4 regions of the Brachybacterium sp. sponge genome follow, and region 1 is predicted to be linked to each of the others. Evidence: riboswitches for the same ligand, from Rfam matches in the RefSeq annotation. Region 1 holds a riboswitch; each other region holds the start of a gene.
What was found. Region 1 has a riboswitch for thiamine pyrophosphate ahead of A4A78_RS05210 (bifunctional hydroxymethylpyrimidine kinase/phosphomethylpyrimidine kinase). Riboswitches for the same ligand answer to the same signal wherever they lie in the genome.

Region 1 (7,130 bases):
CGGGAGCCTCGACGACGGTCTCGGTCATCATCGGCCGCGCCCCGGCGGCGAGCAGCCCGTCGGCCACCAGCTGCATCGACACGGTCGCGGTGAGGCAGTGGACCAGCGGCGCCGCCTCCCGCACCGCCGCGACGACGGGCAGGGCGCGGGCGAGATCGGGGTCGTCGGCGGGGCTCATCGCGCGCTCCGCCCGGCGACCGCGTCGAGGTCCGCGTCGATCTCCCGCGGGGAGAGCCGCGGGCCGAGCAGCGCCCCGACCACCACGAGCAGCCCGCCGAGCGCGACCATCCCCATCACCGTCACGTGCCGCCCGAGCAGCGGCTCGAGCGCCGGCACGTAGAACGGGTACAGCGCCGGCAGCACGAGGGAGAGGCTGTAGGCGGAGCCGTAGCCGGTCGAGCGGATCGCGGTGGGGAACCGCTCGGAGAGATAGGCGGCGATCGGACCGTAGGCGGAGACCGTCGCGACCTGCAGCAGCGCGGCCAGCAGCGACGCGACGGCGAGGGTCGGCGCGGTGACCGCAGCCCACCACAGCACCGGGCCAACGAGCCCCGCGACGGCGCCCCACACCACCAGCAGGCGCCGCCTCCCGACGAGGCTCGAGAGGTGCCCCGCGAGCGCCATCACGAGCGCCTGCGCGATCGAGGCCGCGCCCATCACCAGCGGCACCGCCTCCGGGGCGATCGGCGAGTCGGTGGACAGCCGCGCCGTCAGCAGCAGCACGGTCGAGTCGGTGAGCAGCCACAGCCCCGTCATCAGCACGAACGCCGCCCAGAACGCGGACGCCCACCGTCCGGTGAGCAGGCTGCGCAGGCCCGGGCGCGGGGCCGACGGGGCGGCCGACGCCGGTGCTCGCCGGGCCTGCGGCGCATCGACCACGTGCCGCCCGTAGTAGAGCATCATCCCGATCGACAGCGCCGCGCCCGCGACGAACAGCGCCCGCCAGCCCCAGACCGCGTACTGCTCCGGCCCGAGAGCCGCCAGCAGCGCCGCGACGGCGAAGGCGATCGTGGCCTGCGCCCACGGCGCCATCGAGAGGATCAGCCCGCTCATCAGCCCGCGTCGGCGCGGTGTCGACCACTCCATCGCCAGCGGGATCGCGGCCGAGTACTCACCGGCCACGAAGATGCCGCCGAGGAAGCGCAGCGCCAGGATCAGCGCGACCGTGCCCGGGCCGAGCACCTGATGGGTGGGGACGAGCGCGATCGCGAGCGCGCACGCCGCGGTGCCCGCGATCGCGAGACGAGTGGTGCGAGTGCGTCCCATGCGGTCCGCGATCCGCCCGAACACCACCCCGCCGACCGGCCGGCCCAGCAGCATCGCGACGATGATCAGCGCCGCCGCCGACGCGGTCGCCGACGGGCCCGCGATCACGAGCATCGCCGGGGCCAGCGCCGTGACCGGCAGGAACACATGGATGTTGTCGATGAAGTTCCCGACCACGCCGGCGCGCAGCGCGGCCCGACCCTCCGGCGGCAGGGCGCGGGTGCCGGTCGCGGCGATCGAGGCGGCGGTCATCGGGTCACCCCCGCGAGGGCCGGGCTCGGGGCGACGGCGGCGGGGGCCACGCGCCGTGCCTGCTCGAAGAACTCCAGCTCGTGGCGGCAGGCGAGGAGGAAGGCGCGCGCCGCCTCCGCCCGCACGGCGGGATCAGCGGCCTCGAGCTCGCGCTCGACGACGCCGAGCGCCCCGCGCACCCCCTCCACGAAGGTGGGGTCGCGGTAGGTCAGGAGCCACCCCGCGTAGGGGTGCTCGTCCGGTACCTCGGGCAGGCTCGCCCCGACCTGCGCGTACAGCCAGAAGCAGGGCAGCGCCGCGGCCGCTCCGACGGCCGTCGGGTCCCCGAGCGCCCGGGCGAGCAGGAAGTCGGTGTATGAACTGGTCACCGGGCTGACGGCCACCTCCGCCGCGTCAGGACGGGTCGCGAGCCAGCCGCGGTGGAGCTCGAGCTCAGTATCCACGCAGTGCCGGGAGGAGTCCGACCAGAACTCCCGCGCGGCAGGGTCCTCCGATGTCGCGGCGAGGGTCGCGAGGGCGCGGGAGTAGCGCTGCAGGTAGTGAGCGTCCTGCGCGAGATAGAAGGAGAACTGCCCCTCGGGCAGGCTCCCGTCCACGAGCGCCGCCACGAAGCCGGAGCCCTCGATCGCGCCGGCGAGCGGCGCCCCGGCCGCCCACAGCGCCTCGGTCCACGGGCCGACGGGCGGGACCGAGGCGGCAGGACCCGTCGGGCCGTCGGCCGTCGCTCGGGCGGCGAGCTGGGCCGGCTGCTCCCACCGGTCCGGCACCGCGCCGCCGGCGACCCACGGCGCGGCCGATCCCGCCGCCGCGAGCCGCCGTGCCCGGTGGGCGTGGTCGACGGGACCGTTCCCGCTCCCGACCTGCAGCTCTGCGCCGTGCAGAATCGCCTCGTGGAGCCAGTCGGTGACCCAGGCGAGGGCCGTGGCCGGGTCCTCACCGGCGCCGAGCCGGGTCGCGAGCGCCGCCGCGAGGGAGCAGCCGGTGCCGTGCGTGCTCGTCGTGTCCACCCGCGTGGAGTGCACCCTGTGACGGGTCCCGTCGGCCGCGATCCAGGCGTTGGTGACCTCGCGGCTGTCGAGGTGCCCGGTCTTCACGACGACCGCGACGCCGGTCGCCTCCGACCAGCGGGCGGCCTGGGCGAGGGCCTCGTCCTCGTCGTGCGCGCGGGGCTCGCCGGTGAGGACGGCGAGCTCGTCGATGTTCGGGGTGACCACGGTGGCGAGGGAGCAGAAGCGGATCATCGCCTGCTCCGCCTCGGGCTCCAGCAGCCTGTCGCCGCTGGTCGCGACCATCACCGGGTCGACCACGAGCACCCGCGGCGGGTGCGCGGAGAGCCAGGTCCGGGCGGCCTCGATGATCTCTGCGGTGCCGAGCATGCCGGTCTTGACCGCCTCGAGCTCGACGTCGTCGGAGACCGCGCGGAGCTGCGCGGCGAGGAACTGCGCGGGAGGGACGTGGATGTCGCTCACTCCGTGGGTGTTCTGCGCGACGACCGCGGTCACCGCCGCCATGCCGAAGCCGCCCGCGGCGGTGATCGATTTGAGGTCCGCCGCGGTGCCGGCACCTCCCGTCGGGTCGGTGCCCGCGATCGAGAGCACGCGCGGGGCCGACGGCGCGGGGCGGTCGGGTGCGGGCCGGCGGGTAGCGGGCCGATCGGGCGCGGCGGCGCGGGGGAGGGCAGCGGGAAAGAGGGTGCAAGGATCCGAGCTCATGCGGACATCCCTTCGCTAGTACGAACTAGATCAGGTTCCACGGGTGTGATCTCAGCGCCTCGGGCGCACCCCGTGTCCAGCGGCCGAGTGTAGGCCAAGCGACGGGGGAGGGGCCTGGGCGTCTGGAGTCGATGCCTCCTGCAGCAAGGGTCCGACAGACGAAGCGAATCCTCCGAAAACCGGTGGATGACATTGTGGAAAAAGTGGGACTGTGGAGGAAAGGTGTGGATCGAGAGCTGCATAGCGGTCGAAATGCGCCACTCGATCAGAAAGTTATCCACATATTCTTCTCGAACCTTCCTTCTGTCGGTTCCGGCCCCTAGTGTGAAGGGGTCGGATCGAAAGGGGCGGTGCATCGACGCATCGCCGACGCGGACGGGGAGGAGGGGCCGATGAGCATCACGCAGCCGGAGCATTCGTCGGGCGATGAGATCGCCGACGACGCACGCGATGCTGGGCGTCCCGAGGCCGCGGCTGCCACCTCCGACCATGCCGTCGATGCCCTGATCGCGTCGCTGCCTGCTCGTCTCCACCGCGTCACCGCGCGTCAGGCGCGCACTCGCGATGCGCTGCCTGAACTCGGCGGCTGCGCCGACGACCCCGCTCTGAGCGAGGCCGCGCAGCGCGTCTGGGACGCGGAGCGCGCCACCGCCCTCGCGCTCGCTGCGCAGTACCGCGCCCTCGCAGCCCTGCACGAGGTCGAGGGCGAGTACGAGGATGCCTGCGAGCTCGACGAGGTCGAGACTCTCCGCGCCGCGCTCGGCCTCCGGGTCACTCGCAGCGCCGCGAGCTGGAGACTGCGTGACGCGTACCAGGCCGTGCATCATTTCCCGCGCACCCTCGAGAACCTCGAATCCGGAAGCATGCCGTCGGCCTGGTTCCAGAAGATGCTGAAGACCTCGCAGAAGCTCTCCGAATCCTCCAGGAGGGATCTCGATGCCGTGATCTCGACATGGTCCACGGATATCAGCCCGGAACGTTTCTTCACGCTCCTGCGCGCCCTCGTCGAGCATCTCGCCGAGCGCGAGAGCCGTCCCGATCCGGTCGCCGCGCTCGAGCGCACCGTCGAGCTGCTGCCCGGCGCCGAGGCCGGCACCGGGACCCTGAGGATCACGGGTCCGATCCCCGAGATCCTCGCTCGGTGGAAGTCGATCGACGAGTCCGCCCGCGCCGTCCAGGCGGCGCAGCGGGCGGCGCTCCGCGACGGTACGCCCGTCCCGCACGACCCCGACGGCGTCGTCCGCGAGACCGGCCGGGCCCTCCCGCTGACCCGGCTGCGCTACGCCCTGATCGACGCCGCCGAACTCGACGTCGACGGGGTCGCCGTCCCCGCCGAGCGGTTCCGCCTCAACGTCACCGTGCCCGTGCTGACCCTGCTCGGCGCCTCCGACCAGCCCGGCATGCTCGACGGCGTCACCCCGCTGCCGCCCTCGATGGCGCGCTCCCTTGCCGGCAGCTGCACCGTCTGGCACCGCGTCCTCACCAGCGCGAGCAGCGGCGCCTTCCTCCCGCTCCCGGCCGACCGCGTCACCCCCACCCCCGCGATGCTCTAGCACCTCCGGCTCCGCAACGGGCAGTGCGCCGTCCCCGGCTGCACGCGCCCCACCTCCTGGGCCTCCGAGTGCGACCACATCGAGGAGTGCCTGCGCGGCACCCCGGGCGAGGGCGGCGCCACCGAGGTCGAGAACCTGCACCTCCTGTGCTGGCGGCACCACCTCGACAAGACGAACGGCCTGCTGGACCCCACCCGGCTCCCCGCGCAGGCAGGCAGGCCCGGTCGCACCCGCTGGACCGTCGGCCGCCACGGCGACGCCGTCACCGTCCTCAACGACCTCGACCACGCCAGCCTCGAGATGGTCGAGCTGCTCACCGCCGCCTGGACCGGATTCCTGCGCGGCACCCACGCCGGCAGCCCCGCGACCAGCCCGAACAGTCCGCCGGGGCATCCCGCTGACCGGCGTGTGCTCACCACGCCGGTGGCCGAGGAGCCGACCCTGCAGACGCAGGTGCCGCCCGGACCCCCGCCGACGGCGACGTCCTCGCGCGGCGAGACTCCGCCGCCCCGTGCCCAGCTCCCGGAGCCCCCGCCCGAGGGATGGGGCGACTACGGTCCGCCGCCCTTCTGATGCCGCGCGCCCGTCCCTCGTCCGTCGCACCCCGCCCCTAGGCTCGATGACATGAAGATCCTGCACACCTCGGACTGGCACCTGGGCCGCACCCTGCACAAGGTCGACCTGCACGAGCACCAGGCTGCCTTCCTCGACTGGCTCGTCGACCTCGTCGAGGCCGAGGGGGTGGACGTCGTGGTGATCCCCGGCGACGTCTACGACCGCGCCGTGCCCGCGGTGAGCAGCGTGACCCTCCTGGACCGGGCCCTCGCCCGCCTCGCCGACACCGGCGCGACCGTGGTGCTGACCAGCGGGAACCACGACTCCCCGGAGCGGCTCGGCTTCGGCCGCTCCCTGATGCGCGCCGGCATCCACCTGCTCACCGACCTGCCCGGGATCGAGCACCCCGTCTCCGTCGAGGACGAGCACGGCGAGGTGCTGTTCTTCGGCCTGCCCTATCTCGAGCCGGACCGCGCCCGCACCGAGCTCGCCGGCGAGGGCGAGGAGCCGCTGCCCCGCAGCCACGAGGCCGTCACCCTCGCGGCCCTCGACCGGGTGCGCGAGCGCGCCGCGGCCCGGCCCGACGCACGCACCGTCGTCCTCGCCCACACCTTCGTCACCGGCGGCGAGGCCAGCGATTCCGAGCGCGACCTCTCCGTCGGCGGCGTCGACTCCGTCCCCGCCGGGGTGCTCGGCGGCATCGACTACCTCGCCCTCGGCCACCTCCACGGCTGCCAGGACCTCACCCGCAGCGTCGGCGCCCCCGCCTGGTACTCCGGCTCCCCACTCGCCTTCTCCTTCTCCGAGCGCAGCCACCGCAAGTCCGTGCTCCTCGTCGAGCTCGGCGCCCCCGGGCCCGACGGGGAGCGGGCCGAGGTCGCCGTGCGCCGCATCGAGACCCCCGTCCCGCGCCGCCTCACCGAGCTGCGCGGCACCCTCGAGGAGATCCTCGCCCGCCGTGACGAGCACGCCGGGGACTGGCTGAAGGCCGTCGTCACCGACCCCGCCCGCCCCGCCCACCTGCAGGAGCAGCTCCGCGAGGCCTACCCCCACCTGCTGCTGACCGAGTACGCCCCCGAGGGCCGCGCCGCGAGCGCCGGCACCCCCGTCGTGCGCCGGGAGCAGAACCCGCTGGAGGTGATGGACGAGTTCCTCGCCCACGTCACCGGCGGCGACCCCACCGAGGCGGAGCACGACGTGCTCGAGCGCGCCTACTCCGCCGTCCGCCGCCAGCAGGAGGCCTCGTGAAGCTCCACCACCTCCGCATGACCGGGATCGGCCCCTTCGCCGGCACCGTCGAGATCGACTTCGCCGCCCTCGGCGCCTCCGGCACCTTCCTGCTCGAGGGGCCGACGGGCTCCGGCAAGTCCACGATCCTCGACGCGATCGTCTACGCCCTCTACGGGCAGGTCGCCGGCTCCGCCACCAGCGCCGACAGGATCCGCTCCCAGTTCGCCGCGCCGACGGAGCCGAGCATCGTCGACCTCGTCTTCGAGACCCCCTCCGGACTGCACCGCGTGCGGCGCTCCCCGGAGTTCCAGCGCCCCAAGCTGCGCGGCACCGGCACCACGAAGGAGCAGGCCAAGGCCCTGATGTGGCGGATCGGGTCCCCGCAGGCCCTGCCCGCCGCGATCGCCGACACCGCCGGCGCCGGCGACGGCAGCGAGGTGATCGCCAGCCGCATCGACGAGGTGGGCCGCGAGGTGCAGCGCGCCGTCGGACTCACCCGCGAGCAGTTCACCCAGACCGTCCTGCTGCCCCAGAACGAGTTCGCCCGCTTCCTCCGCGCCGG
Region 2 (7,130 bases), 440 kb from region 1:
CGCCCGTTGCAGCGGACCCTCCGCGGTCGCGATCCCGAGCCCGGAGGTGCAGGTCAGCAGGTGACGGAGCGTGATCGCGGTGGGGGAGGGGACGGCCTCGTCGAGGTCGGCGTCGGGGCGGGGGAGCACGCGCGGGGCGGCGAGCTCGGGGAGCCAGGGAGCGGCCGGGGAGTCGAGCGCGAGCACGCCCCGTTCGATCAGGCGCAGCGCCGCGACGGCCTGGATCGCCTTGGTCATCGACTGGATGCGCACGATCGCGTCGGCCGGGAACGCCGGGGCGTCGGAGTCGCCCGGTCCGCGCGGGGAGAGCCGCCCGCGGGCGATGGGCTCGGGATCCCGCCCGTGGGAGATGATCCCGCCGGGCACGGTGCCGGCGTCGATCGCGGACTCGAGCAGGCGGACGGCGGGCGAGGTCGGCAGCGACATGGACACAGAGTAGGGGGGCGGTCGACGGCGGGGACGGGACCGGCTGCACGGACCGGACCGCCGCCTAGACTCGGACCATGACCACCTTCGAGGACTTCGTGCTGCTGGAGCCGCGTGAGGTCCCGCTCGGCGGACCGCGCGGCATGACCGTGCACCGCACGCTGCCCGCCCGGCGCACCTCCCTCATCGGCGCCTGGTGCTTCATGGACCACTTCGGCCCCGACGACGTCTCCGCGACCGACGGGATGCGCGTGGCCCGCCACCCGCACACCGGGCTCGCGACCGTGTCCTGGCTGTTCGACGGGGCGATCACGCACCGCGACTCGATCGGCAGCCACGCCCTGGTGCGGCCCGGCGACGTGGACCTCATGGTCGCCGGCTCCGGCATCACCCACTCGGAGTTCTCCGCGAACGACACCACCGTGCTGCACGGCGTCCAGCTCTGGTACGCCCTGCCGGACCGCACCCGCTTCCGGGAGCAGGAGTTCCTCGTCCACACCCCGACGGAGGTCGCGACCGGCACCGCCCGCGCCCGCGTGGGCCTCGGCACGCTGCACGGCGTGGACGGCGACGGGGACCTGCTCGAGGACGCGAGCCCCGTCGTCACCGACACGGATCTCGGCATGGCCCAGCTCGAGCTGCGCGCCGGGAGCACGCTGCGGCTCGACCTCGACCCCGGTCACGAGCACGGACTGCTCGTGGACCGCGGCGCCGCGCGGCTCACGACGGCCCGCGGGACGGGACCTGCGACGGACGGGACGGGCGACGACCCGTCGGCCGGGTCGCTGGGCGCCGATGTCGCGCCGCGCGAGCTGATGGTCCTTCCCGACGACGTCGACCACCTCGAGATCGAGGCGACCGGCGACGAGGACCTCCGCCTGATGCTGCTGTCCGGGGAGCCCCTGGGCGAGGACATCATCATGTGGTGGAACTTCGTGGGCCGCTCCCACGAGGAGATCGAGGCGTTCCGCGCCCGCTACCAGGCCGAGATCGGCGTCGAGCTCGCGCTCGAGGACGCCCCGATCGCGCAGAGCGCCCGTGAGCGCGGGGGACTCGCCGAGGACGACGAGCAGTTCGGCCCCTTCGCCCCGCACACCCCCGCCGCGCTGCCCGCCCCGAGGCTGCCCGGCGGGCGCCTGCGCTCGCGCGGACGGCGAGGCATGCCCGCCTGAGCTCGACGCATGGGCCGCGCCCGCGCCTCCGAGGAACGCCGCACGGCCCGCCGTGCACCCGACGTCCCTGTCCTTCATCCCACTGCACGAGAGACCTCATGAACAGCACCGCTGCCCAGCCCGAGCCGACCGCCGAGCTCCCCGCCCCTGACCAGACCGAGCGGGTGATCCTGCGCGCCGCCCAGGAGCATGGCGAGATCGGCTGCCCCTGCGACATGCTCGTGATCGGGGATACGACCGGTGTGCTGACCGCCGAGGCGCTCGCGCTCGTCGCCGACCACCCCGGCGCGCGGGTCCTGTCCTGGACCAGCTCCCGCGCGGAGACGGACGCGCTCGCCGCGCTTCTGCCCGGTCCGCTCGAGGCCGGGCGCCTCGTGCTGCCGACGGATGCGGAGCCCGCCCCGCTCGAGGAGTTCGCGGCCTGGGCCGAGGCGCATCTCGCGCTGGCCCGTCTGCCGAAGTCCCTCGCGGCGCTCGAGGACCTCGCCCGACGCCTCGCGGTCATCGCGGCGCGCAGCGGACGGGACGACCTCACCCTCGTCGCCGGCGGCCGCGTCAAGCACATGACCCATTCCCAGAACGACACCCTCGCCGCCGTGTTCTCCGAGGTGCGCGGCTCGCGCGGACTGGGCAAGTCCCGCGCCCTCGTCGCCTCCGGCCCGCGCGCCGACGTCGACGCCGCGCAGCCCGCGACCGGTGAAGCGCGCGTCGCGGTGCGCGGTCAGGAGCAGGCGCTCGCGCTGCGGGGCCTCGGCGGCGTGTTCGGCGGGGCCCGGGCCGACGCCGGCTCCCTCCTGCTGCTCGAGGCGCTCGATCGAGCGGTCGTCGGCGGGGAGCTCGGGACGGGAGGCAAGCGGTCCGTCGCCGCCGCGGAGGACGGAGCCGGGGAGAACGGGATTGCCCGCACGGACGGGGACGCCGGCGACCGGCCTCTCGCCGTGGACCTCGGCTGCGGCAACGGCCTGCTCACCGCCTATCTCGCCGCCGCGCTGCCGGAGGCGCGGGTGCTCGGCAGCGACGACGACGCCGACGCGGTCGCCGCGACCCGTGTGACCCTCGCCGCCTCCGGACTGGACCGCGAAGGGGTGGAGGTGACCTGGGACGTCTCGCTCTCCCGGTGCGAGGAAGCCGGCGCCGACCTGGTGCTGCTGAACCCGCCCTTCCACGACGGCACCGTGGTCGACGCGACGCTCGTCCAGGGCCTCCTCGACGCCGCGGCCCGCGTGCTGCGTCCCGGCGGGCAGCTGTGGTTCGTGCACAACTCCCATCTGCGCTATCGGCCGGAGCTCGAGGCCCGCGTCGGTGCGGTCCGCCAGCGCGCCCGCGACCGCCGCTTCACGGTGCTGAGCGCGGTCAGGGCCTGACGGCGCAGGCTGGTCCGGGAGGGGAGGCTGCGGTGACGGGGCCTCGGCGCCGGCTCGCCGAGCGTCGCAGCGCAGTCCGCCGGGGATGACGAGAAGGGCGGGACCGCGAGGTCCCGCCCTTCACGTGTCGTTCACCGGCCTGGGCCGGCGAGGCGATGTCGCCGCTCAGGCCACCATGCTGCGCAGCACCGAGCTGAACATGGTCAGTCCGTCGGTGCCGGTGCGGGTGCCCGCGCCGGGCTCGTCGGGCCCGAAGCCGGGCTCGACTGCGTGCTCGGGGTGCGGCATGAGGCCCACGACGTTGCCCGCGGCGTTGGTGACGCCCGCGATGTCGTGGCGCGAGCCGTTGGGGTTCTGCTCGAAGCCGGCCGGGCCGTGGGTGGCGCCGGCGGCGTAGCGGAAGACCACACGGCCCTCGTCCTCGAGCTCGGCCAGGATGCGCTCGTCGGCCACGTACTGGCCGTCCTGGTTCTTCAGCGGCACCCGGATGACCTGGCCGGCCTCGTAGCCGGAAGTCCAGGCGGTGCGGTTGTTCTCGACGGCCAGCGGCTGGTCGCGGCAGATGAACGCGCGGTGCGCGTTCTTGATCATCGCGCCGGGCAGCAGATGCGTCTCGCAGAGGATCTGGAAGCCGTTGCAGATGCCGAGGACGGGCATGCCGCCGTTCGCGGCGTCGACCACCTTGTCCATCACGGGGGCGAAGCGGCTGATCGCCCCGGCGCGCAGGTAGTCGCCGTAGGAGAAGCCGCCGGGCAGCACGACCGCGTCGACCTCGTGCAGCGAGTCGTCGCCGTGCCACAGCGCGACCGGCTCGGCGCCGCCGAGCCGCACGGCGCGCAGCGCGTCGCGGTCGTCGAGCGTGCCGGGGAAGGTCACCACACCGATGCGCATCAGGCCGCGCCCTTCGCGGAGGGGTCCTCCACGTCGATCGAGACGACGTCCTCGATCACCGGGTTGGACAGCAGGGTCTCGGCGGCCTCGCGCAGGGAGGCGAGCACCTCGTCGGTGATCTCGCCCTCGACCTCGAGCTCGAACCGCTTGCCCTGGCGCACCGAGGCGATGCCCTCGAAGCCCAGACGGGGCAGCGCGGCGGCGACCGCCTTGCCCTGCGGGTCGAGGATCTCCGGCTTCGGCATGACGTGGACCACGACACGTGGCATGGGGGCACTCCTGAGGGGACGTGTGGCGCGCGCGGCGGCGTGCCGGGGGCTGGTGCTCGGGCACGGCCCGAGGGCCCCATCGTACCGAGGAACGCGGGGGCGCCGACGGGGCGCCCACGGCGGTGCCCTCACGAGCGGACGGCCCGACGCCCTGGCACGTCCCGGCCGACGGGGACTAGGTTCGAGGCACGCGACCTCGATTCCCGGGAGGACCCGATGAAGATCCGCCACCTCGTCCATTCCTGCCTGCTCGTGGAGACCGCCGGGCGACGCCTGCTCGTGGATCCGGGCGGCTTCAGCGCCGACGCGGTGCGGGGCCTGGGCGCCGAGGAGCTCGCGAGCCTCGACGCCGTGGTGATCACCCATCAGCATCCCGACCACGTCGACCCCGCGCTGCTGGGCGAGGTGCTCGCCGCCGCGTCCGACGCCGAGGTGATCGCCGAGCCGGAGACCGCCCGGATGCTCACCGCCGCCGATGCCTCCGACGGCGGCGTCGGCGAGGGGAGCGGCGGGCCCCTCGTCGCGCAGGAGCGGGTGATCGCGCTCGCGGCCGGGGAGGCGCACCGCTTCACGCCCGTCGGCGACCACCCGTCGCTGCGGCTCGAGGCCGTCGGCGGACGCCATGCGATCATCCACCCCGACATCCCGCGGATCGGGAACTGCGGGATCGTCCTGTCCGCCGGGGACGGGCCGCGGCTCGGCATCACCGGGGACTCCCTCGAGCCGGTCCCCGAGTTCCACGGCATCGACGTCCTCGCCTTCGCCGTCACGGCGCCCTGGTCGAAGATGTCCGAGACCATCGAGTTCCTCCGCGCCGTCGGCCCGCGACTCGCCCTGCCCGTCCACGACGCGGTCGCGAGCGACCTCGGACGACCGATCTACCTGCGCCAGGCCACGAACCTCGCCCCCGAGGGCACCGAGGTGCGGGACTGGCCGGAGGACGGCGTCGTCGAGGTCGCCCGGAGCTGACGGCGCCATGTCGCACCGGGCCGAGAGCGAGCGCCGCCTCGAGGAGGCGCTCACGGAGACCGACCGGCGACGGTTCCTCCCCGAGGAGCTGCGGCGGCTCGCCGGCGAGGATCGGCCCCTGCCGATCGGCCACGGCCAGACGAACTCCCAGCCCACGACGGTGCGGAACATGCTCACCCTCCTCGACGTGCGACCGGGGCAGCGAGTGCTCGACCTCGGCGCGGGATCGGGATGGACGACGGCGCTGCTCGCCCGGCTGTGCGGGCCGGGCGGGAGGGTGATCGGCGTCGAGCGGCGCGCCGAGCTGATCGGCGCGGCCCGGGCCGCGCTCGCCGGGACAGCGGACGCGGGGACCGCGGAGGCCGAGATCCGTCTCGCGCAGCCCGGCGTGCTCGGCGCGCCGCAGGACGCGCCGTACGACCGGATCCTCGTCTCCGCGCAGGCCGACGCCGTGCCGGAGAGCCTCGTCGCGCAGCTCGCGGACGACGGCGTGATGGTGATCCCCGTGAACGAGCGGATGCTGCGCCTGGAGCGTCACGGGGAGGACGTCGCCGCGAGCGAGCACGGCGCGTATCTCTTCGTCCCCCTCGTCGAGGATCCGCCGACGACCCGCTGACAGCAGCGCCGGACACGAGGCGCGTGCGCCGGACGGGACAGATAGGGTGCGGGGCGTGCACGGGAGTCCGGCAGGCCGGGCTGAGAGGGAGTACTCGAACTCCGACCGTAGAACCTGATCCGGATCATGCCGGCGCAGGGAGCTCCGCCGAGCGATCGTCGCCGCGCGCCCGTGCCCGTACGAAAGGCATGGACCGTGACCTCATCGCCCACCGCCCCCACCGCGCCCGCCCCCTCCGGCGACCCGACCGCGACCCCGCTCGGCTTCGGGGTCGGGGCCCGAGTCACCGCCGCCGTGATGAGCGAGGACTACGCCCGGATCCTCACCGATGCGCTCTCCCGGCTGGACCTCACCGGCCTCGTGCACGAGACCGGGGACGTCTCGACCTATCTCGGCGGCCACGAGACCCACCTCCAGCGCGCCCTGATCGACCTGGCCGAGGCGCTCGCCCGCACCGGCCACCACGCGACGCTCACCGTGCTGCTCTCGCGCGGCTGCCCCGGCGAGGTGGCCTGCGAGCTGCCCGGCGGCGCGGGCCCCCGCGCGACCGAGGTGCCGCAGCCGCGGAGCACCGGACGCTTCGCGAGCGCCGACTGGGCGCTCTATCCGCTGGCCGACGAGGTCGCCGTCGACGGCACCGCCCCCGATCACATGCGCGACATCTACGCCGCGATCGACCATGCGAAGGACCTCGGCACCTTCCGCGGCTCCGAGCACTTCGTCACCCGGCTCGAGGGCGACGCCGGCGACGTGATCGCGACCGCGCTCGCCGGCTGGCTGCTCGTCGGCCGCGGCGTCCAGCACGTCACCAGCCACCTCACCCTCTCGCTGAACAGCCCCTCGCACGAGGTGCGGGAGCTCGCCCCGGCGCAGGACGAGAACGCGGGGGAGGCCCGATGACCGCCCCCCGCCTCGCCCCTGACGCCGCCCCTGCCGGCACGTCCCGTCGCCGCACCCCGCTGAGCCTGCGCGAGCTCGTGCTCGTGGTGGTGCTCGGCGTCGTGTTCGGGTTCCTGTACTGGGTGTTCGTGCAGGCCTGGAACGGCCTGGCGATCGCGATGGGCCCGGCCGGGGACCTCGCCCAGCACCTCGTGTTCGGCTCCTGGCTGCTGGTGGCGCCGGTCGCGATCGCGATCCTGCGCCGACCGGGCGTGGGGATCCTCGCCGAGATGCTCGCCGCGGTCATCGAGGTGGTCTTCCTCGGCAGCCCCGTCGGCCCCCTGCTGCTGCTCTCCGCGGCGCTGCAGGGGATCGGCTCCGAGCTGCCCTTCGCCCTGACCCGATACCGCCGCTTCGGCTGGGGCGTGTTCGCCGCATCCGGCGCGCTCGGCGCGGGCCTGGTGTTCTTCTGGACCGCGTACCGGATGGGCTGGTACGGCCAGGACCTGCTCGCGCTCCGGCTCGGCGTGCAGGTGCTGTCCGG
Region 3 (7,130 bases), on a different contig from region 1:
GCCGGTGCGACAATGGGGGCTCACCACCCCCGATCCGAGGAGAGTCCATGAGCGCCCGTCGCGTGGAGCTGTTCGTCGACCCCGTCTGCCCCTTCGCCTGGATGACCAGCCGCTGGCTGCTGCACGCCGCCGAGGTGCGCGAGATCGAGCCGGTCTATTCGGTGATGTCGCTGTCCGTCCTCAACGAGGGTCGCGAGCTCGATCCCGGCTATCGCGCCATGCTCGATGACTCCTGGGGCCCGGGCCGGCTGGCGATCGCGATCCGCGAGGCCGAGGGGAACGAGGCCTTCTCCCGCTGGTACACCGCCTGGGGCGAGCGCTATCACGTCGGCGGTCAGAACGAGGACCGTCGCGCCACCGCGGTCGCCGCGCTCGCCGATGCGGATCTGCCGGCCGAGCTGATCGAGGCCTACGAGCCGGTCGCCGGCGACGAGATCGACACGGCGCTGCGCGCCTCGCACGAGGGCGCCACCTCCCGCGTCGGCGACGAGGTGGGCACCCCGGTGATCTCCTTCGGCGAGGGCACCGCCTACTTCGGCCCTGTCGTCTCCCCGGCCCCGAAGGGCGAGGAGGCCGGGAAGCTGCTGGACGCGCTCGCGACGCTCGCCTCGATCGACGGCTTCTACGAGCTCAAGCGCTCCCGCTCCGGCGGCGTCGACTTCAGCTGACCGCCCCGCCCGTCCCTGACGGGTCTCCCACCCCTACCCCACGACAGGAAGACAGCCACGACATGCGCGTGCACATCGGCACCGACCACGCCGGCTTCGAGCTGAAGAACCGCCTGGTGACCCAGCTGGAGAAGAAGGGTCACGAGGTCACCGACCACGGCGCCCACGAGTACGACGCCCTGGACGACTACCCGCCCTTCTGTACCGACGTGGGCGAGGCCGTCGTCGCGCAGCCCGGCTCGCTCGGCATCGTCATCGGCGGCTCCGGCAACGGCGAGCAGATCGCCGCGAACAAGGTCGCCGGGGTCCGCGCCGCGCTGGTGTGGAACGAGGAGACCGCGCGCCTGGCCCGCGAGCACAACGACGCGAACGTGATCTCCGTCGGCGCGCGCCAGCACTCCGAGGAGGAGCTCGAGGCGCTGATCGACCTGTTCCTGGCCGAGCCGTTCTCCGGCGAGGAGCGCCACCAGCGCCGCATCGACCTGGTCGCCCGCTACGAGACCACCGGCGGCTACAGCGAGGACCAGGGCGCCGGCGCCGACGCGCGCTGATGCCGGAGGGCCATACCGTCCACCGGCTCGCCGCCGCCTTCGCGCGCGGCTTCGGCGGGCAGCGGGTGCGCACCTCCAGCCCCCAGGGACGCTTCTCCGACGCCGCTCGGCTCGACGGCCAGGTGCTGCTCGGCGCCGAGGCGGTGGGCAAGCACCTCTTCCTGCCGTTCGCCCCAACGGCCGACGTCGACCCGGCGGATCCGTCGGTGCGGCACGTCCACGTGCACCTGGGCCTGTACGGGTCCTGGACCTTCGCGGGCGACCCCGGCTTCGCAGGCGCCCACGCGATCGGCGCCCCGCGCCTGCGCGTCGGCGAGCGCGAGGAGGAGAGCGAGGGCACCGTCGACTGGCGGCGGATCGTGCCGCGCGAGACGGTGCGGCTGCGGATCGCCGGCCCCCGCGGCCTCGCCGACCTCACCGGCCCCACCGCCTGCGAGGTGCTGGACGCCGAGGGCCGGCAGCGGGTGCTGGACCGGCTCGGCCCGGACCCGCTGCGCCCGGACCCCGACGGCTCCGCGCGGCGCCGCTTCGTCGAGGGGATCCGGCGCTCCCGCACCACGATCGGCGCGCTCCTGATGGACCAGAAGGTCGTCGCCGGGATCGGGAACATCTACCGCGCCGAGCTGCTGTTCCGGGCGAGGCTGGATCCCTTCGTGCCCGGCCGCGATCTCACCGCCGGGATGTGCGAGGGGATGTGGGAGGACCTGGTCGCGCTGATGGCCTACGGCGCGCGGACGGGACGGATCGTCACCACCCAGCCCGAGCACCGGCAGATCGAGGCGCGGATCGTCGAGCGCTCCCGCGGCACCCGCCAGAACGGGGACGAGGACCCGGACGTGGTGCCCCGCGAGGAGTCCTTCTACGTCTACCACCGCCAGACCCTGCCCTGCCGGCTGTGCGGGACGACGATCCGCTCGGGCGAGATCGCCGCACGCACGGTGTTCTGGTGCCCGCGCTGCCAGCGGGTCCGCAGCCGCCGCGCGGGCTGGACCCGCGAGCACCCCGCCGCACCCTGGGCGCTCGCGCGGTGATCGGTGCCGACGGCCGTACCCTGACGCCCATGCCCGACCAGCCCGCCGCCCCGCCCGTCCTGCACCGCGCCGTCCTCGACGACCTCTCCGCCCGCACGCTCTACCTCCTGGCGACGCTCCGCCAGGACGTGTTCACCATGGAGCAGGGCGCGACCGACGCGGACCTCGACGGGCGCGAGCTCGAGCCGACCACGGAGCTGCTGTGGCTCGAGGAGGAGGGCGCGCCGATCGCCCACCTGCGCCTGCTGCGGGAGACGGACGGCACGCTCCGCATCGGCCGGGTCGCGGTGCGTGCGGACCGTCGTCGCGGCGGCCACGGCAGGCGCCTCATGGTCGCGGCGCTCGAGCGGGCCCGGGAGCTCGCCCCGAGCGCCGAGGTGCACCTCGACGCCCAGGCGTATCTCGAAACGTGGTACGCCTCGATGGGCTTCGAGACGGTGAGCGACGTGTTCCTCGAGGCAGGGATCGAGCACGTCGCGATGGTGCTGCGCCCCGCGAGCGCCTGAGCCCGGCCCAGTCGGCTCAGGCCCGACGCGCCTCGATCAGCTCCACGATCTCGGCCCGCTCGAAGTAGCGCGCCGTCGCCAGGCCGCTCGGCTCGCCGAGGTCCGGGTCCGCCCCGGCCTCGAGCAGCGCCCTCGCCACCTCGGTGAAGCCCTTGAAGGCGGCGCCCGCGAGCGGGGACTGGCCGCGGTCGTTGAGCAGGTCCACGTCGGCGCCGCGGGCGGCGAGCTCGCTCACCAGCGCGGCGTGCCCGTGATAAGCGGCGAGCATGAGCGGGGAGTTCCCGGAGGCGTCGCGCAGGTTCGCCGGCGCGCCGTTGTCGAGGAAAGCGCGCACGGTCTCGGCGTCGCCCTTCCGGGCGGCGTCGAGCAGGGTGTTGGCGAGCTCGATGAGCTCGGGATCCAGGGAGTCGTCGGTCATCGCCCCAGCGTATTACGCGGGGCCGACGAGCAGCTCGGCGATCAGCGGCCACACCAGCAGTCCCGCCGCGATCACGACCCCCAGCAGGTCCGCGGGTCCGACGGGGCTCGGCGCCGCCCAGGTGCGGTGCGTCGCGGTCGCGAAGCCGCGGGAGTCCATCGCCAGGGCCTGCTGCTCGGCGCCGCGCAGCGTGTCCACGAGCAGGGCGAGGGTGGCACCCGCGAGCACCCGGGGGGAGCGGGGACCGCCGAGACCGCGGCGAGTGCGGGCCTCGAGGATCGCCGCCCACTGCCGGCCCAGATGCCCCACCCGCACCAGCGCGATCACGGAGGCGGCGACGGGCCGTCCAGGCAGGTGCAGGCGCTGGCCGAGCGCGTCCCCGAGCGGGGTGGGGCGCACGGAGGCGAGGGCCAGCACCCCGGGGGCGACGAAGGCGGTGATCCGCGCGGCCTCCTTCAGGCCGACGAGCCATGCCTCTCCGGACAGCGCCGGCGCCTCGCCCAGCAGCGCCGTGGTCCAGGCGAGCCCCGCCGCAGAGAGCAGGATCGGGAGCAGGCGCAGGGCCGCGCCGCGCAGGCTCCGCACCGCCAGCGGGGCGAGCAGCACGGTCGGGGCGAGGGCGAGCAGCCCGCCCTGCCAGCTCTGCACGGCGAAGGAGCCGATCGCGGCGAGGATCCCGATCAGGCTCAGCGTCAGCGGGTTCAGCGCGTCGGCCGGGACCCGGCGGGGCGAGGGCGTGGGCACCGCGCCCGGCGCCGGGGAGGGCAGGTCGTGGCGCGCGTCGGCCGCGTCGACGAGGAGCTCGTCGTGGCTCGCGACGAGCACCGCCGTGCCGCGGGCCCTCGCCTCGCGCAGCAGCTCCAGCACCTCGCGGCGCCGCCGGGCGTCCAGGCCCACGGTCGGCTCGTCGAGCACGAGCAGGCCGGGGCGCTGGGCGAGGGCCGCGACGATCGCGAGACGGCGCTGTTCGCCGCCGGAGAGGCGGTGGGGGTGGGCGCCGGCGAGCGGGGCGAGGCCCGCCCGCTGAAGAAGCTCGTCCGCGAGGGCCTCGTCCGTGGCCCAGGGGGAGGCGAGGACCTCCTCCCGCACGGTCGTCGCGACGAAGGAGTGCTCGGGGTCCTGGGGGACGAGGGCGATTTGGGAGGGCTCGGGGCGGGACACGGCGCCCGCGCCCGGCTCCGTCGCGCCGACGAGGACGCGCAGCAGGGAGGTCTTGCCCGCACCGGACGGGCCGGTCAGCGCGGTCAGCCGCCCGGAGCGCAGCGCGAGGTCCTGCGGCGCGGTGAGCCCCCGGGCGGGCACGGTGACGCCGCGCAGCGCGGCGACGGTCTCGCCGGGTTCGGCCGAGCCGCGCGCCTCCTCGCCGGCCGTCCCGTCCTCGAGCACCCCCGCTGCGACCAGCACCTCCCGCTGCCGGGAGAGCAGCTCGCCCGGTGCTCCGTCGGCGAGCACCCGGGCGCGAGGGCCGAGCACGATCAGCCGGTCCACGTGCGGCAGCCAGGGCCCGAACCGGTGCTCGGCGACGACGAGGGTGCGGCCGCCCGCGACCGTCAGGATCGCCTCTCGCACCTGCTCGGCCGTCGGGGCATCGAGCATGGAGGTCGGCTCGTCCAGGAGCAGCAGGTCGGGGCGCAGGGCCAGTGCGCCGGCCAGCGCGATCCGCTGCTGCTGGCCGCCCGAGGCGTCCAGCGGCGCCCGCTCAGGGTCGAGGTCGACGCGCGCCGCCTCGAGCGCCCGGGCGGCGCGCTCGGTGAGCTCCGGCCGGGGCAGTCCCGCGTTCTCCGGTCCGAAGGCGGCGTCGCGGGCGACGGTCGCGCCGACCAGAGCGTGCACCGGGTTCTGCAGCAGCAGGCCCCGCTCCCCGGGCCGGCTGGGCGCGGGGACGAGCCCCTCGCCGTCCCCGTCCTCGGGGTCCAGCAGCCCGGCCAGCGCCCGCAGCACGGTCGACTTCCCACTGCCGCTCGCCCCGGCCAGCAGCACTCGCTGCCCGGGCGGGATCTCGAGGTCGAGCCCCTCGATGGTCGGCTCGCGCCGGCTGAGCGGCCGCCAGCGCAGCCCGTCGACGTGCACGGACGCCGCCGGGACGGTCCCGGTGCTCAGGCCTCCACCGCGCGGGCCGCCTCCCGGCCGGAGGCCAGGGAGTCCACCGCGCCGGTCGCGATCAGCGCCCGGCTCGCCGCCCAGCCCAGCACCCCGCACAGCAGCGCCCCCGAGAGCAGGAAGAAGGCGAGCATCGTGCCGGAGAAGGCCCAGCTCATTTCCTGGTAGTAGGCGACCTTCTCCCATCCCCATTCGAGCAAGGCAGAGAGCACGCCGCCGAGCACCGCCACGGGCAGGGTGAAGCGCCGGTAGCGGGTGAGCAGGAAGGCGAGCTCGACCCCACCGCCCTGCATGAGACCGGACACGGCGGTGCCCCAGCCCCACTGACTGCCCAGCAGCATCGAGAGCACGGCGGCGACCATCTCCGCGAGCAGGGCGGCGCCGGGCTTGCGCACCAGCAGCGCGGCGAGCACGGCCGGCAGGAACCAGATCCCCGCCAGCAGCCCCTCGGCCGGCTTGAACGCCGCGGTCAGCGGGCCGATCAGGGTGTAGAGCTGGCCGTAGCCGAGGAAGGCGACCCCGAAGGCCGCCCCGATCAGCACGGTCACCAGCAGATCGACGGTGCGATAACGGGTCATCACGTCTCCTCCCAGGTCCTGGAAGGGGCGCGGAGCACCGGCGGTGCTCCACGGAAATCCCGACTCCCTACGCCGGTGCGAGCCGGATCAGGTTCGAGGGTCTGCGCCGTCGGCGCACTCTCAGCACCGGACGGTGCTCCCCTGTCAGTGGATGACGAGCAGACAGTCTAGCCCAGGAGCACGCTCAGCGGCGGGCACGGATGGCCTGGTCGATCGCATCGGCGGCCGCCTCGGGGTCGACGGGGGAGAGGATGTAGCAGGTGTCCTTCGTCCCGATGATCTCCACGCTCGTGCCCGGCCGGGTGACCAGCATCCGGTAGGGACGCTGCTGTTCGGCGAGGGTGAAGATCTTCCGCCGGCCGACGGGGGTGAGCTCCTCGGGCTTCGGGGTCATCGCCCTCCCGCGCCGCCAGCCGTAGCCGCCGAGGGCGACGCCCACGGTGCCGGTGGGGATATCGCGCAGCTGCACGGTGCGGAAGTCCTCGATCGGCCAGACCCGGCGGGGGAGGAAGCCTCCGAGGCTCACGGTGACCCCGTTCCCGTCGACCACGAAGCGGGTGGCCTGGCCCATCCACGTCCACAGCGCCAGCAGCGCGAAGGCGGCGAGCACCGCGATCGCGCCCGGCGCCGAGCCGCGCTGCAGCAGCAGGCCCGACACGATCAGGCCCGCCACCACGGTGACGACGACGCGGGTCCAGCCCACGGACGAGGGCACCGTCCGCCCGACGTGGAAGGGCGGATCGGGCCTCACCAGATGCTCACCCGCTCCTCGGGGGCGCGGTACATGCCGTCGCCCTCGCGCACGTCGAAGGCCTCGTGGAACTCGTCGATGTGCCCGGCGACCGTGTTGCAGCGGAACTCCATCGGCGCATGCGGGTCCACGGCCAGGCGGCGGATCGCCTCCTGGGGCCGGTTCCGGCCCCGCCACACGGTCGCCCAGGACCAGAACACGCGCTGCAGGCCGGTGAGCCCGTCGAGCTCGGCCGCGGCCTCCTCCTCGGAGCGGCTGGCGAGATAGGCCTTGACTGCGATGGAGAGCCCGCCGAGGTCGCCGATGTTCTCGCCGATGGTGAGGGCGCCGTTGACTCGGTGGGAGTCGTCGAGCTCGCGCGGGGAGAGCTCCGAGTACTGCGCGATGAGACGGGCGGCGCGGGCGTCGAAGGCCTCGCGGTCCTCCGCCGTCCACCAGGAGACGAGGTTGCCGTCCCCGTCGTACTTCGAGCCCTGGTCGTCGAAGCCGTGGCCGACCTCGTGGCCGATCACCGCGCCGATCCCGCC
Region 4 (7,130 bases), on a different contig from region 1:
TCAGCGCCGAGTGGTGCAGAGCCGCGGCGAGCGAGGGCGCATCCGGCGAGGCGTCCAGCAGGAACAGCTGCAGCGAGGGGCCCATGAACTGCGAGGTGACCGCGAGGGCGAACAGCAGGAGCATCCCGGCGATCGCGTTCTCCGCCACGAGGGCGAAGACCGTGAGGCTCACCGTCATGCCGATCAGGCCGGTGAAGATCGTGCCGTAGAGGCTGCGGTCCGCGGCGCGACCGGCGAGCACGTTGCCGATCGTCATGCCCACGCCGAACACGAACAGCGCCACCGGCACCGCCCGTTCGCCGAGCCCCATCACCCCGGGCACGATCTCGCCGATGTAGCTGTACACCGCGAACATGCCGCCGAACCCGATCGAGCCGATGCCGAGCGCGAACCACACCTGCGCCCGGCGCAGCGCCCGCAGCTCACCGCGGATCGAGCCGGTGACCCCGGCGCCCTCGGGCTCGGGCACCAGGCGCCAGATCGCGATCGTGCTGAGAGCGGCGACGACCACGACGATCACGTACGCAGAGCGCCAGCCGACGACCTGCCCGAAGGCGGTGGAGGCGGGCACGCCCAGCATCGTCGCGATCGTCAGGCCCAGCATCACCAGCGAGACGGAGCGGGCTCGCCGTCCGGGCGGGGACAGGCGCGCCGCGACCAGCGAGGCGACGCCGAAGAACGCGCCGTGGGGGAGGCCCGCGACGAAGCGCGCGGCGGCCAGCACCGAGAAGCTCGGTGCCATGGCGGAGAGCAGATTGCCCAGCCCGATCAGCGCGATGAGCAGCACCAGCAGCCTCGCCCGCGGCATCTTCACGGCTGCGATCGTCACCAGCGGTGCGCCGATCACGACGCCCAGCGCGTACAGGGTGATGAGCATCCCGGCCTGCGGGGTCGAGACGTCGAGGTCTCGCGCGATCTGCGGCAGGAGCCCCATCGAGGCGAACTCGGTGGTGCCGATCGCGAAGGCGCCGAGCGCCATCGCGAGGATCACCAGGCGCAGACGTCCGGGGGAGAGCGGCGCCTGGGGAGCGTGCGACTGCGTCATCGGGGGACCTCCAGCGGCGGGACGGGGTGGGGACTCGCTGCCGACGCTGGAAGCGGAGGGGGACCCACCGATCGTAAGGGCGGGGGAGGGGCCCGGGCCAGGGCGGGGTGAGGGATGGAACGGGGTCGGGCAGAATCCCCTCATGGCACGCACCCTCGCTCCCGGCCGGCGCTCCCGCATCTTTACCCTCGACGTCGACAGCGGGGAGCGCACCCTCGTCCACGAGTCCGCAGACACTCTCTACGAGGCCCCGAACTGGTCCCTGGACGGCTCCTCGCTGTACGTCAACGGCGACGGCCACCTCTTCCGCCTTCCCGTCGGACCGGGCTCCACGCCGGAGCGGATCGACCTCGGCGATCTCCCCGAGCTCAACAACGACCACGTCCTCGACCCCGACGGGGAGCACATCTTCGTCTCCTGCATGGACTGGCACATCTACCGGGCCCCGCTCGCCTGCGGCACCCCCCGACGTATCACGAACGACGACGGCCGCCTCCACTTCCTCCACGGCGTCAGTCCCGACGGCACGACCCTCGCCTACATCGGGCTGACCGCCGACGCGGAGGGGAACTGGGCCCCGCCGAACGTCTTCACGATCCCTGCCGCGGGCGGCGAGGACGTGCAGCTCACCGACGACGAGTTCCCCGACGACGGCTCCGAGTACTCGCCCGACGGACAGTGGATCTACTTCAACTCCGAGCGGGCGCGCACCGTCTCCGGCCACGCCCAGCTGTTCCGCATGCGCCCCGATGGCACCGGCATCGAGCAGCTCACCTACGACGAGCGCGTGAACTGGTTCCCGCACGTCTCGCCCGACTCCAGCCGCCTCGCCTATGTCAGCTTCCCGCCCGGCACCGAGGGCCATCCCGCGGACAAGGACGTGATCGTGCGGCTGTGCGCGGCCGACGGCACGGGGATCCGCGACCTCGCCCGTGTGTTCGGCGGCCAGGGCACGATGAACGTGCACAGCTGGTCCCCGGACGGCCGCTCGATCGCCTATGTGGACTACCCCGTGGACGGGCTGCACGACTGAGAGGGCGCGGCCTGCTGCGACCGCTGCTCTGCAGACTCCCCGGGCCGCTCCCCGGGCCTCCCGGTACCCTGCTCGGAGCCGGTCGCAGCCGCCCGGCCCCCTCGATCCGATGCGGAGCGCCATGGAACAGATCACCGTCGCCGGACACCCCGAGCCGATCCCTGCCTCGCCCGTCGCTGCGCGCATGCTGCACGAGCGCCTCGAGGAGACCCGCGAGAAGCGTGGGGCCGACGCGGCCGACAGGCTCGAGACCCTGGTCGGCGAGCGGATCGGCACTCTCCTGGCCGGCGGGATGCCCAGCATCGACGTGGCGACGATGCGCTCGATCGTGGAGTACATCGAGCTGCCCTCGGAGGACGAGCCCGAGCCCACCGGCCTCGGCAAGGTCTTCGCTGATCTGAAGGACAAGGCCGCCCAGCGCGGCTACGGAGGGCGCATCGGCTGACGTGCCTCCGCGGCCGGACGTTCACACTTCACCCACGGTTTCCCTTATGGCGCCCATTAGCTAGCCTGGTGCGCATGATCCTCACCGGCCTCCTCCTCGGCGCCGTGCTCGGCTACGTCCTGCAGCGCTCCCGGTTCTGCGTGACCGGCGCGTTCCGCGACCTCTACCTCACCCGCTCCACCCGCTATTTCACCCCTTTCCTGCTCGCCATCGCGATCCAGGCCGTCGGCGTCGCCGCGCTGACCGGCATGGGCATGCTCGCCCCCGAGCCCGCCTCCTTCGCCCCGCTCGCCGTGATCGGCGGCGGACTGATCTTCGGCGTCGGCATCATCATGGCCGGCGGCTGTGCGACCGGCATCTACTACCGCGCCGGCGAGGGTCTCATCGGCTCCTGGGTCGCGCTGATCTTCTACGCCCTGTTCGCGGCCGTGATGAAGTACGGCCCGCTCGGCGGCTTCACCGAGGCCGCCCGCGCCCGCACCGTCGCCGACTCCACGATCCACGAGACCCTCGGCGTGAGCGTCTGGGTCCCCACCCTCGTGTTCAGCGCGATCGTCGCCGTGCTCGTCGTGCGCCGGTACCGCGCCGCCAAGGCTCGCGCCGCCGCGGGGCGCCCCTCCGTGAAGCTCCCGGCTCGTCGCACCGGCCTCGGCCACTACCTCGCCGACATCCCCTGGAGCCCCTGGGTGGGCGGCGTGCTGCTGGGTCTGATCGCGATCGCCGCGTGGCTGCTGTCCACCGCGGCGGGCCGCAACGGCGGGCTCGGCATCACCACCCCGTCGGCCAAGATCGCCACTTTCCTGACCACGGGCGACGTGACCCTCGTGGACTGGTCGGTGATGCTCGTGCTCGGCATCCTCGTCGGCTCCTTCGTCGCTGCGAAGCTCTCCGGCGAGTTCCGCTGGCGCGTCCCGGACTCCCAGACCATCCTGCGCAGCGCCGGCGGCGGCGTCGCGATGGGCGTCGGCGCTGCGCTCGCCGGCGGCTGCACCATCGGCAACTCCCTGGTGGAGACCAGCCTGTTCAGCTACCAGGGCTGGGTCTCGCTGGTCGCGATCATGCTCGGCACCTGGGGCGCGGCCTGGTTCTTCTTGCAGCGCCCGCAGCGCGCCGCCGAGGCCAACCGCCCCGCCCCGGTGCTCACCCCCGCCTCCTGACCGCCCCGCTCACCAGCTCACCGAACAGCACCCAGAATTTGCCCCGACCCTCCTTCGGAAGGACCGCTCCCATGGCCGCCTACACCCTCCAGACCAACGGCTCCGTCTGCCCGTTCCCGCTGATCGACGCGAAGAACGCGATGCAGCAGCTGAGCACGGGCGATGACCTGATCATCGACTTCGACTGCACCCAGGCCACCGACTCCCTGCCCCAGTGGGCGGCGACGGACGGTCACGAGGTCGTCGCCTTCGACCGCACCGGCGAGGCCGGCTGGACGATCACGGTCCGCAAGGGCGCCTGACCCGACCCGGCCAGCCCCGGGCCGAAGCCGACCGGCTCCGGATCGATGACCGGCCGACGGCCGGGTGCGTCGGCGCCTGTGCGCGCCCCCGCCCCCGGCCCTCGGGGCCCGCGAACGCCGCGGCGCGCTCCACGGACCGACGGGGATCAGGACCGCCGTGTCGGCAGGGATCAGAACCGCGGCGTCGGCAGGTACACGGTGCCGCCCCGCTCGCGGAACTCCCGCGACTTCTCGGCCATGCCCTCCTGGGCGATCCGCTCCTGGGAGGCGGCGTCGCCGTAGGTGTCGCGGATGTCCTGCGAGATCCTCATCGAGCAGAACTTCGGCCCGCACATGGAGCAGAAGTGCGCGGTCTTCGCGGGCTCGGCCGGCAGGGTCTCGTCGTGGTACTCCTCGGCCAGCTGCGGATCCAGCGAGAGCCCGAACTGGTCCCGCCAGCGGAACTCGAAGCGGGCCTTCGACAGGGCGTCGTCGCGCTCGCGGGCACCGGGATGCCCTTTGGCGACATCGGCCGCGTGCGCGGCGATCTTGTACGTGATCACCCCGGTCTTCACGTCGTCGCGGTCCGGGAGCCCGAGGTGCTCCTTCGGCGTGACGTAGCAGAGCATCGCGGTGCCGTAGCGGGCGATCTCCGTCGCGCCGATGGCGGAGGTGATGTGGTCGTAGGCCGGCGCCACGTCGGTGACCAGCGGGCCGAGGGTGTAGAACGGCGCGCCGTCGCACAGCTCCTGCTGGCGCTCCACGTTCTCGCGCACCAGGTGCAGCGGCACGTGCCCCGGGCCCTCGACCATCACCTGCACGTCGTGCTCCCACGCCCGACGGGTCAGCTCGGCGAGGGTGTCGAGCTCGGCGAACTGCGCGGCGTCGTTCGCGTCGGCGAGGCAGCCGGGCCGCAGTCCGTCGCCGAGGGAGAAGGAGACGTCGTAGCGGGCGAAGATCTCGCACAGCTCGTCGAAGTGCTCGTAGAGGAAGTTCTCCCGGTGCCGGGCCAGGCACCAGCCGGCCAGGATGGAGCCGCCGCGCGAGACGATCCCCGTGACCCGGTTCGCGGTCAGCGGCACGTAGCGCAGCAGCACCCCGGCGTGGATCGTCATGTAGTCCACGCCCTGCTCGCTCTGCTCGATCACGGTGTCCCGGAAGATCTCCCAGGTCAGCGCGTTCGCGTCCCCGTTCACCTTCTCCAGCGCCTGGTAGATGGGGACGGTCCCGATGGGCACCGGGGAGTTGCGCAGGATCCACTCGCGGGTGGTGTGGATGTCGTCCCCGGTGGAGAGGTCCATGACGGTGTCGGCGCCCCAGCGGGTGGCCCACTCGAGCTTGGAGACCTCCTCGGCGATCGAGGAGGTCACCGCCGAGTTGCCGATGTTCGCGTTGACCTTCACCAGGAAGCTGCGGCCGATGATCATCGGCTCCGCCTCGGGATGGTTCACGTTCGCGGGGATGACCGCGCGACCCGCCGCGACCTCGCTGCGCACCAGCTCCACGTCGCGGCCCTCCCGCAGCGCGACATAGCGCATCTCCGGGGTGATCTCGCCGCGACGGGCGTAGTGCATCTGGGTGACGCACCGGCCCGGGAGGGAGCGCAGCGGGGGCCGGCTCTCGCCGCGCCACTCGGCGCTGGCCTCGCCGCGGCGCACCGCACCGCGCCCGTCGTCGGACAGATCGCGGTCCCGGCCCGCGTACTCCTCGACGTCGCCGCGGCGCCGGATCCACTCCTCGCGCAGCGGCGGCAGGCCCTCCTCCGGGACGCAGCCGGGACCGGCGGTGCGGTACACGTCCAGCGGCGGGTTGGCCGTCCCGGCGGGGGAGGGGTCCTGGGCGATGCGGGTGACGGGCACCCGCAGGCCGTGCGCGGGGTCCTCCAGGTGGCCGAGGCTGTGGGTGGGGTAGTTCTCAGGGCGTGCGGACATGCAGTCGCTCTCCTTCTTCCTTCGCCGGCATGACCCGGGGCAGGTTCGGTCGGTGCTCGAACCGCGACAGTTCGATCTCAGCCCGTTGCGACGGGCACCCGAGGGATCGGCGACGACCGTAGCAGACGCATGCGGTCGCGTCCGCGGCGTGCACGTCCGCGGCGTCCGCGAGGGGCGCCGGACCGCCACGGCCGACGGGCCCTGCCGCGTAGAGGTCCGCGCCAGGGCCCGTCGGCCGCTCGTCCTGAAGGGTGGGGCCTGGTCAGTCCCCGTAGCGCAGCTCGACGCGGCGGTCCGCCGCATTGCCGGCGTCGTCCCCTCCGCCTCCTGCGGCGGACGGCTTCGCATCGCCGTGCCCGGTGACCTCGAGGGTGAGATCGGGGCGCTCCGCCGCGAGCGCGTCGGCGACCGCCTGGGCGCGGTTCTCCGAGAGCTGCTGGTTGTCGAAGTCATACTGCGAGCGGTCCACGGGCAGAGAGTCGGTGTGCCCGCCCACCTGCACGGTCGTGCCCTCGGGGATTTCGGCGGCGAGCTCGACGATGCGGGCGGCGGCCCCGACGGAGAGGTCCCAGGCGTTGGAGGGGAAGAGGATGTCGGCCTCGAGCACGATCACCTCGTCCTCGGCGGGCTCGCTGCCGCCGAGCTCCGTGATCGAGCGGGCGGGTTCGCACTCGGTGATCGAGCGTGCCGGGTCGTAGACCGTGATCGAGCGCTGGAGGATCTCGTCGGTGATCTCGAAGGGCTGCTCGGGCGGGCCCTTCGTCTCGCCCTCGGCGAAGGCCGCGGGCGCGCCGAGGGCCAGCAGCAGGGCGGATGCCGCGAGCGAGGCGGCGGCCGTGGCCCGTCGGCGGGCGGCCCGGGCCGCCGACGGCTCGGCCGTAGGGCGCGGGGCGCCGTGTCGGGGCGGCTCGGCGCGACGGGGCGACGGGTCGGCGGGAGAGAGGTGCGTCGCCTCGGGCTGCGGAGTCGTGCGGAGCATCCTCATCCCTCCTCGGCCTCGATCTGCACGTCCTCGAAGGAGGGGCCCGCGCCCATCACGACGTCGATCGCGGTGATGTCGTCGATCGGGGCGGCGAAGTTCGCCCAGTACGCCTGGGTGTCGCCGGAGGAGAGCTCGATCACGTTCTGCGTGCTGTTCCACATCGCCGGGCTGTCGTAGCTCTTGCTGGTGTTCAGGATGTCGTAGCGGGTGAGGTTCGCACGGTCCACGAGGGCCGGCGCCACCACGGAGTGGTTGT

Region 2: another riboswitch for thiamine pyrophosphate. It lies ahead of A4A78_RS07240 (YkoF family thiamine/hydroxymethylpyrimidine-binding protein); the one in region 1 lies ahead of A4A78_RS05210 (bifunctional hydroxymethylpyrimidine kinase/phosphomethylpyrimidine kinase).
Region 3: another riboswitch for thiamine pyrophosphate. It lies ahead of A4A78_RS11835 (ECF transporter S component); the one in region 1 lies ahead of A4A78_RS05210 (bifunctional hydroxymethylpyrimidine kinase/phosphomethylpyrimidine kinase).
Region 4: another riboswitch for thiamine pyrophosphate. It lies ahead of thiC (phosphomethylpyrimidine synthase ThiC); the one in region 1 lies ahead of A4A78_RS05210 (bifunctional hydroxymethylpyrimidine kinase/phosphomethylpyrimidine kinase).

The regions. Positions count from the first base shown of each region.
Region 1 is NZ_LRMP01000001.1:1,194,475-1,201,604, forward strand. It holds gene thiM (hydroxyethylthiazole kinase) at 1-178, opposite strand, end outside; gene A4A78_RS05205 (MFS transporter) at 175-1,518, opposite strand; gene A4A78_RS05210 (bifunctional hydroxymethylpyrimidine kinase/phosphomethylpyrimidine kinase) at 1,515-3,230, opposite strand; TPP riboswitch at 3,221-3,313, opposite strand; gene A4A78_RS05215 (hypothetical protein) at 3,623-4,783, shown strand; gene A4A78_RS18085 (hypothetical protein) at 5,084-5,356, shown strand; gene A4A78_RS05230 (exonuclease SbcCD subunit D) at 5,408-6,586, shown strand; gene A4A78_RS05235 (AAA family ATPase) at 6,583-7,130, shown strand, end outside.
Region 2 is NZ_LRMP01000001.1:1,634,665-1,641,794, forward strand. It holds gene A4A78_RS07205 (serine hydrolase) at 1-426, opposite strand, end outside; gene A4A78_RS07210 (pirin family protein) at 504-1,598, shown strand; gene A4A78_RS07215 (class I SAM-dependent methyltransferase) at 1,697-2,962, shown strand; gene purQ (phosphoribosylformylglycinamidine synthase subunit PurQ) at 3,128-3,853, opposite strand; gene purS (phosphoribosylformylglycinamidine synthase subunit PurS) at 3,853-4,122, opposite strand; gene A4A78_RS07230 (MBL fold metallo-hydrolase) at 4,339-5,091, shown strand; gene A4A78_RS07235 (protein-L-isoaspartate O-methyltransferase) at 5,099-5,707, shown strand; TPP riboswitch at 5,757-5,865, shown strand; gene A4A78_RS07240 (YkoF family thiamine/hydroxymethylpyrimidine-binding protein) at 5,903-6,607, shown strand; gene A4A78_RS07245 (ECF transporter S component) at 6,604-7,130, shown strand, end outside.
Region 3 is NZ_LRMP01000002.1:859,982-867,111, forward strand. It holds gene A4A78_RS11805 (hypothetical protein) at 48-668, shown strand; gene A4A78_RS11810 (ribose-5-phosphate isomerase) at 731-1,219, shown strand; gene A4A78_RS11815 (Fpg/Nei family DNA glycosylase) at 1,219-2,250, shown strand; gene A4A78_RS11820 (GNAT family N-acetyltransferase) at 2,280-2,756, shown strand; gene A4A78_RS11825 (ankyrin repeat domain-containing protein) at 2,773-3,174, opposite strand; gene A4A78_RS11830 (ATP-binding cassette domain-containing protein) at 3,187-5,244, opposite strand; gene A4A78_RS11835 (ECF transporter S component) at 5,271-5,852, opposite strand; TPP riboswitch at 5,900-6,005, opposite strand; gene A4A78_RS11840 (hypothetical protein) at 6,037-6,603, opposite strand; gene A4A78_RS11845 (M13 family metallopeptidase) at 6,600-7,130, opposite strand, start outside.
Region 4 is NZ_LRMP01000002.1:6,171-13,300, forward strand. It holds gene A4A78_RS08110 (MFS transporter) at 1-1,045, opposite strand, end outside; gene A4A78_RS08115 (TolB family protein) at 1,188-2,078, shown strand; gene A4A78_RS08120 (hypothetical protein) at 2,200-2,523, shown strand; gene A4A78_RS08125 (YeeE/YedE family protein) at 2,598-3,680, shown strand; gene A4A78_RS08130 (sulfurtransferase TusA family protein) at 3,752-3,982, shown strand; gene thiC (phosphomethylpyrimidine synthase ThiC) at 4,153-5,892, opposite strand; TPP riboswitch at 5,890-6,004, opposite strand; gene A4A78_RS08140 (OmpA family protein) at 6,155-6,871, opposite strand; gene A4A78_RS08145 (hypothetical protein) at 6,874-7,130, opposite strand, start outside.